DNA from 2 places in the Bradyrhizobium sp. USDA 4369 genome. Region 1 is predicted to be linked to the other one. Evidence: predicted binding sites of a transcription regulator. Region 1 holds the regulator's gene; the other holds the start of a gene.

Region 1 (3,933 bases):
CGGTCCACGAGGCGCAGCACAGGACGCAGCAGACGAATGAGAATGCCCCGTCCTGCACTTGCAGTATCCGCCATTTCGGACTGCTGCGGCGCTGCCGGGCGGCGCCATAGATTGACGAACAGAACGAGGTTCGCGAAGGCAATCAGCAGCAGGAAGCCGGCCGACACCGACGTGCCGATGGCACCACCGATCGCCCGAATCGCGCTGTCCTCGCGCAACAGATCGGCGCCAGCGACGAGGCTGACGATAATCGTGGCGATGACGACGACGCTCGAATGTCCGAGCGCGAAATACAGACGCGGCGGCGCGCGGCGTGTCCCCGTCCTGCACCAGCTTGCGAACCACGTTGTCGATCGCGGCGATGTGGTCGGCGTCAACCGCATGGCGCAGTCCAAGCAGCCAGGCCAGCATGGCCGTGCCGACGATGGCGGGACGGTCGGCATAGAGCGCAAACGCCCAGGCCCAGGCGAGCGCGTTGGCGAGCACGAGACCGGCCAGCAGCGCAATATTGCGGCCGCCCGCGGTCTGCAGCCAGGCCGGCGCTGGGCGTGGAGGCTGGGGATGATCAATTGGGAAAATCGTCATACTCAGGCAGGAGAGCAAGTCTCGCGCCAGTTGGCAAGCCTTGCTCCGCGAGGGCCAGATCAGCGTAGATTCACGCCGTTCACCCCCGTCTGGCCTGGACCGGCCTGCCTCCGTGGCAATTCGCTGTCCGGTCACGCACAAACAATGACCAGCCGCTGAAAACCTTCGCTCACCCCCGCCTTACCGGACCGAGGCGCTTTGCACGGCGATCTCGCGCCTGACGGCGGCCTCAAACCCGCTGGCCGGTGCGGCGAACATCAGCCGGGTCTCCTCATGGAACGCCGAGAAGATCCCGACGACGACCGTCTCGCCGCCGATCTCGGCCAGGATCGGCGAGCCCGAATAGCCGAAATTCGCCAAGCAATGCACCGTCAGCAACCGGCCATCCTCGGTCATGCCGGCGCTGCAATTGCGCTGTCCGGTCGGCGAATAACGCCGTTCCTGGCCGTAGCCGATCTCGGAAATGGTCCCGGCCGCCGTCGCCGCGGCAAGTTGCTCGCGCGTGAGCGCTGTGACCGTCACCGGCCGCGAAGGCAGCGCGTCCTTCAGAACGATCAGGGCCCAATCGGCGCGCGAGCGGTCAAGCGACCATTTGTCGTGCTGGATCGGCACGAAGTCCGGCGCCACGATCAGCTTGTCGGCAATCGACGAGGCTGCCGGCGTGCCCTTGTTCATGCCGGCCAGGAAGTGGACGTTGCCGGGACTGACCTGGGCGACGCCGTTGAAGACGCAATGCGCGGCCGTGAGCACCAGGCGCGGCGCCACCAGCGTGCCCGTGCACGAGCCACCCGTGCTGTATTGTGCCACGGTGACGACACCGATCGATGACGCCGGCCACGCCGTGGGATCCACGACCTCGCCGATATGCCGGTCGAGCCCGAGCAATTGCTCGGGCCGCGGATTGGCAATGCCTGCTTCGGCCGTTTCCGGCTTGGGCCGCCAGGCGGCGATGGCCTGCTCCGCCTGTCGACGCTGCGCCTCGCTCAGCGTGACTCGCTGGACCTCGCGGCCGGCGGACCGCACGCCATTTCGCCCCGCCATGACCAGCCAAGCATAGCCCTGCGCGACATCCTGCGCGACCACCCGCCCGTCGAGCATCATCAGGCCGAGCATATATTGCGACTGGGCGAAGCCCTGGGCCGCTGCGCGAGAAAACCACCGGCTAGCTTCGCCATGATCGCGGGCGACGCCTTCGCCATTGTAATAGGCGACGCCGAGATAATGTTGCGCGACGGCGAGGCCCTGATCCGCCGCCTTCCGGTACCAGGCCAGCGCCTCGGCGGGGTTGCGCGGCACACCCCAGCCGAACGCCTGCATGAAGCCGACATCGAACTGCGCCCGCGCATCGCCCTTGGCCGCCAACGGCATCAGCCGCCGCATCGCCATAGCTTGCTGGCCATTGGCCGCCGCGGCCACGGCATCCTCGAGTTCGGCGGCCGAACCGGGCACCATGCCGGCGAGCCACACGGCTAAAACGAGAGCAATTGTCCTGATCATCGCGTCCGCGGCATCCCGGTCATCATGATGGGGAGACCAGCAGACGGGATCAAGACGGCAGCCCCATGGCCGCGCGCAAAACGGCTGCCGCGGGCTTACGCCTGCTCGCTCTTGGCGAAGCGGTCGTCGAGCGCGTAGCCGGCGCCGCGCACCGTGCGGATCGGATCCTGCTCGCGGCCCGGATTGAGCAGCTTGCGCAGGCGCCCGATATGGACGTCCACGGTGCGCTCGTCGATATAGATGTCCCGGCCCCAGACGCTGTCGAGCAACTGCTCACGACTGAACACGCGGCCCGGATGCTCGAGGAAGAATTCGAGCAGGCGGTATTCGGTCGGGCCGAGATCGATCGGCCGGCCCGAGCGCGCCACCCGGCGCTTCTCGCGGTCGAGCTCGATGTCCCCATAGGACAGCACCGTCGCCAGCCGCTCCGGGCTCGCCCGCCGCAGAAGACCCTTCACCCGCGCCAGCAGCTCAGGGACCGAGAACGGCTTGACGATGTAGTCGTCGGCCCCGGTCGCCAGGCCGCGCACGCGCTCGCTCTCCTCGCCGCGCGCGGTCAGCATGATGATCGGCAGCTGCTTGGTCTCGGGCCGCGTCCGCAGCCGGCGGCACAGTTCAATGCCGGACAGGCCCGGCAGCATCCAGTCGAGCACCACGAGATCGGGAACGCGCTCCTTCAGCCGCGTGTCGGCCTCGTCGCCACGCCCCACAGTCTCGACCTCATAGCCCTCGGTCTCCAGATTATAGCGCAGGAGCGTGGTCAGCGCCTCTTCGTCTTCCACCACCAGGATGCGCGCAGTCATATCGAACGAGTCTCTCTCAGTTGCCGGGGACCGTGGTGGCGAAGCTCGTCATGTCGCCCTTCGGACGCTTGTCGACCATCGCCTGGCCCTCGATCATGTAGAACACCGTCTCCGCGATATTGGTCGCGTGGTCGCCCATCCGCTCGATATTCTTGGCGCAGAACATCAGATGGATGCAGAACGAGATGTTGCGCGGATCTTCCATCATGTAGGTCAGCAGCTCGCGGAACAGCGAGGTGCAGATGGCATCGACCTCCTCGTCGCCCTTCCACACCGCCATCGCAGCCGGCAGATCGTGCGCGGCATAGGCATCCAGCACCGACTTGACCTGCGACTGCACGAGATCCGTCATGTGCTCGAGGCCACGGATCAGCTTGAGCGGATGGAAATCACTTTCCAGCGCCGCAACCCGCTTGCCGATGTTCTTGGCGAGGTCGCCGATGCGCTCGAGATCGGTGGCGACGCGCATCGCGCCGACGATCTCGCGCAGGTCGACCGCCATCGGCTGCCGGCGCGCGATGGTCAGCACGGCGCGCTCCTCAATGATGCGCTGCAGCTTGTCGACCTCGGCATCGGCGGCGACGACCTTCTGGCCAAGCGCGACGTCGCGCCGAACCAGCGCGTCGACGGAGTCGACGATCAGCCGCTCGGCGAGACCGCCCATCTCCGACACGAGCCGGGTCAGATCCTGCAGATCGCTGTCGAACGCCTTGGCGGTATGTTCACTGGCCATGATGATCTCCTGAAGGCAATGATGCTGTCGGCGTCAGCCGAACCGGCCGGTGATGTAGTCCTGGGTCCGCCGATCGCTCGGCGAGGTGAAGATCTTGCTGGTGTCGTCGAACTCGATCAGCTCGCCGAGATACATGAACGCGGTCTTGTCGGAGACACGCGCCGCCTGCTGCATGTTATGGGTCACGATCGCGATCGTATAGTTCTCGGAGAGTTCCTGGATCAGCTCCTCGACCTTGGCGGTCGAAATCGGATCGAGCGCCGAGCACGGCTCGTCGAACAGGATCACTTCGGGCCTGACAGCCACGGTACGGGC
Region 2 (3,933 bases), 4.2 Mb from region 1:
GTCAAGGCGCCCGGACATCTGGCCTATCGCCGGGTCGATACGGCGCTGGCACTGAGCCGCTGCGTCGATGAGCTGAACAGGTTCGTCCCCCGGGTCGATCTGGTGGTGATCTCCGGCGATCTCGCCGACACGCCGTCGACGGCGGAGTATGATCATCTCAAGAGCCTGCTGGCAGGTCTCGGCATTCCCTTCGTCGCCGTTCCCGGCAACCACGATTCCCGCGCGCTGATGCGCGCCGCCTTTCCGGATCATTGTTTCGCGACGCCGTCTGGCGCGCTGAACCGGCGCGTCGAGCTCGCCGATCTGGATCTGCTTCTTCTCGACTCCAGCGTTCCCGGTCAGCCGCATGGCGAGCTCGACGACGAGACGCTGCGCTGGCTGGACGCCGAATTATCGGCTCGCGCGAACAGGCCGGCGCTGTTGTTCCTGCATCATCCGCCCTTTGCCGCGGGCATCTGGCACATGGACCGGCAGAATCTGCGCAATGCCGACGCTCTGGCCGAGATCGTCGCACGGCATCCGCGCGTCCAACTGATCGGGTGCGGCCATGTTCATCGGGCGACGCTGACCAGGTTTGCCGGCGTCCCCTGTACGATCTGTCCAGCGCCGAACCACGCCGTCGATCTCGACCTCGCGGCGCGCCAGCCGCCGTCGTTCAAAATCGAGCCGCCGGCCTTCCATCTGCATGCCTGGTTTCCCGGTGCGGCGTTCGGCATGCTGGTCACGCATCAGATTCCGATCGGCGATTTCGGTGGGCCGCATCCGTTCTTCAACGCGGACGGCACGCTGATCGACTGACCGCCCGGTCGCGGTCGCAGAACCTTGCGCTAGGCTTCCACCTCGAAGGTGACGCGCTCGGCGGCGAAGCGCGAGCGCTTGCTGACGAGCGGCGTCCCGTCCGCGTCGATGTCCGTGCTATCGACGACCAGGACCGGGCGGCCCAACGCAAGGTCCAGGCGCGCGGCATCGCTGGCGTCTGCGATCGCCGCAGTGATACGCGTTTTGCCACGGCGGTAGTCGCGAATACCGTAATGCGCGAGCAGCGCCGTCATCGAGCGGGTTGTCGCGAAGATCCGCGCGGCATCCGGAAAGCGCTCGGCCGAGAGCCAGGAGGTGCTGACGCAAATCGGCGTCTTGTCGGCGAAGCGCAACGCCTCGATGCGGATCAGCGGCGTGCCGGTCTTCAAGGCCAGACCGCGGGCGAGTTCGCGCGTTGCTGGCTCCTCCGAACTCGCGATCAGCTGTCCGCGCGGCTCACGCCCGCCGGCGCCGACGATCTCGGAAAAACGCGTACGCGAGCGCAGCGGGTAGGACAGGCGGGGCGCTTCCACATAGGTGCCGCTGCCGCGCTCGGCTCGCACCAAACCACGTTCGGCCAGCATCGCCAGCGCACGCCGCACCGTATGGCGGTTGACGCGATAGGTCTCGGCGATCTCGGTTTCCCCGGGCAGGCGCGTACCGGCCGCGAACCGCCCGCCGGCGATGTCGCGCTCGATGCCGTCGGCGACCCGTCGCCATAGGGCCACGCCTGAATCGGCGTCCGGCATGCTCATTCGGATGTCCCGCCTGCGCTGGTGAAAATCACGTCCATGTCATCAAACAGTCATGGCGCTCTCTTATCAAGTTGTCTATTATCATAGACAACTTAAGCCGGGCAAGATCGAGAGTGGCCATCAGAGGCAACATGAGCGGCAATACGTTGCAGGAGAGACGCCAGGGGGCGATGCAAGTGCTGTCGCACGCACCGGCAGCCGACATCGCGCGGCGCGTGGCAGAGCTGCCTCTGCCGCCCTATCAGCAGCTGCGTGCGCCGGAGAACGGTCTCGTCATGGTGCGCGGCCGCATCGGCGGCGATGGTGCGCCATTCAATCTCGGCGAGGCCACGGTGTCGCGCGCGGCCATCCGTCTTCACAGCGGCGAGGTCGGCTTCGGTTATGCGCTCGGCCGTGACGGCGAGAAGGCGCGCCTGATCGCGCTGTGTGACGCGTTGATCCAATCACCTGATCATGCCGCCGCGATCGAGGCCAAGGTCGTAACGCCCTTGCGGGCCGAGATGTGCGCGGCGCGGGGTCGGACGGCCGCGCAGGCGGCGGCCACGCGCGTCGATTTCTACACCATGGTTCGCGGAGAAGGATGATGCAGAGCTTGGATCACGCGCTGCAGCCCGGCTTCGCCGACAAGGTACTGTCGGCGCAGGCGACCTTCCGTACGGTGATGGAAGCCATGGCGCGTCCGGGGCGGGTGATGCAGGTCGAGGACGGCGTCGGCCGGCCGCTGTCGATGATGGCCGGTGTTGCCGCCATCGCCCTGACGCTGTTCGATCAGGAGACGCCGATCTGGCTCGACGCCCTCTTGTCAGGTGCGCCGGAGGTCAATGCGTGGCTCAAGTTTCACACCGGGGCTCCGATCGTCGCCGATCCCGCCCTTGCAAGTTTCGCCTTGTTTGCGGCGCCCGCGCAGCTTCCGGATCTGCGCAGCTTCGCACTTGGCAGTGCGGACTATCCCGATCGCTCGACGACACTGGTGTTGCAGGTGGCGAGTCTCTCCGCCGGGCCGATATGTCAGCTGCGAGGGCCGGGGATCGACGGCACGGTGTCGCTTCGCGCATCGATCGCGCCCGCCGATCTGTTTGCAAGGTTGTCCATCAACGAAGCTCTGTTTCCACGCGGCATCGACGTGATCCTGGTCGACGGTCGCTCGCTGGTCGCGATCCCGCGCACGACGCGGCTCGCCGCTGCAGGAGGTTGAGGCATGTATGTCGCCGTCAAGGGTGGCGAGCGCGCCATCGAGAATGCGCACCGGCTGCTGGCGCATGAGCGCCGGGGCGACCGGAACGTGCCGGAGCTGTCCCTTGCGCAGATCTCAGAGCAGCTCGGGCTCGCGGTCGATCGCGTCATGAGCGAGGGCTCGCTGTATGATCGGGAGCTGGCGGCACTTGCGATCAAGCAGGCCCGTGGCGATCTGATCGAGGCGATCTTCCTGGTGCGGGCGTTCCGCGCGACCCTGCCGCGCTTCGGCGCGACTGAGCCGGTCGAGACCGGCGCGATGCGGGTGCAGCGGCGGGTGTCGTCGACCTTCAAGGACATTCCCGGCGGGCAGGTGCTGGGGCCGACCTTCGACTACACGCATCGGCTGCTCGATCCGCAGCTTGCAGCGGCCACCGATCCGGATGCACCGGCGCTCGCCGAGGCGTCGAATGCGCCGACGCCGCGCGTGACCGATATCCTCGGCCAGGACGGGCTGATCGAGCCGTCGCCGCAGACCGAGGAAGGTGCGCCGGTCGGCGACCTGACGCGCGACCCCCTCGGTTTTCCAGCCGGCCGCGACCTGCGCCTGCAGAATCTGGCGCGCGGCGACGAAGGCTTTCTGCTGGCGCTCGGCTATTCGACCCAGCGCGGCTACGGCCGCAACCATCCTTTCGCCGGCGAGATCCGGTTCGGCGAGGTCGAGGTCGAATTCTTCGCCGAAGAGATCGGCTTTGCCGTGCCGCTCGGCTCGATCGAGCTGACGGAATGCCAGATGGTCAATCAGTTCAAGGGCTCGGCGACCGAGCCGCCGTGCTTCACGCGCGGCTATGGCCTCGCTTTCGGCCAGAGCGAGCGCAAGACGATGTCGATGGCGCTGGTCGATCGCGCGCTGCGCGCGCGCGAGCTCGGCGAAGATCTGGTCGCGCCCGCGCAGGACGAGGAGTTCGTGCTGTCGCATTCCGACAATGTGCAGGCGACGGGCTTCGTCGAGCATCTGAAGCTGCCGCACTACGTCGACTTCCAGTCCGAGCTCGGCCTGTTGCGCAAGCTGCGCCGGGAATTCGCCGAGGCCAATGCCGAGCCTGCTATGAAGGAGGCCGCGGAATGAACGCGCCGACCTACAACTTCGCCTATCTCGACGAGCAGACCAAGCGGATGATCCGTCGCGCGATCCTGAAGGCGATCG

Evidence for each region. The regulator PhoB, encoded in region 1, activates phosphate uptake and scavenging genes when phosphate is short. The targets are predictions, from matches to a motif close to TGTCATNNANCTGTCAT.
Region 2: phnF (phosphonate metabolism transcriptional regulator PhnF) is a predicted target of PhoB. The motif match lies at 1,591-1,607, and genes of this name have one in related genera.

Annotation. Positions count from the first base shown of each region.
Region 1 covers NZ_JBSRYH010000001.1:551,202-555,134, forward strand. The annotation lists partial or broken gene ACVIJ6_RS02555 (HoxN/HupN/NixA family nickel/cobalt transporter) at 1-585, opposite strand, end outside; gene ACVIJ6_RS02560 (trypsin-like serine protease) at 766-2,082, opposite strand; gene phoB (phosphate regulon transcriptional regulator PhoB) at 2,178-2,885, opposite strand; gene phoU (phosphate signaling complex protein PhoU) at 2,902-3,618, opposite strand; gene pstB (phosphate ABC transporter ATP-binding protein PstB) at 3,652-3,933, opposite strand, start outside.
Region 2 covers NZ_JBSRYH010000001.1:4,792,050-4,795,982, forward strand. The annotation lists gene ACVIJ6_RS21665 (phosphodiesterase) at 1-798, shown strand, start outside; gene phnF (phosphonate metabolism transcriptional regulator PhnF) at 828-1,553, opposite strand; gene phnG (phosphonate C-P lyase system protein PhnG) at 1,685-2,137, shown strand; gene phnH (phosphonate C-P lyase system protein PhnH) at 2,137-2,748, shown strand; gene ACVIJ6_RS21685 (carbon-phosphorus lyase complex subunit PhnI) at 2,752-3,855, shown strand; gene ACVIJ6_RS21690 (alpha-D-ribose 1-methylphosphonate 5-phosphate C-P-lyase PhnJ) at 3,852-3,933, shown strand, end outside.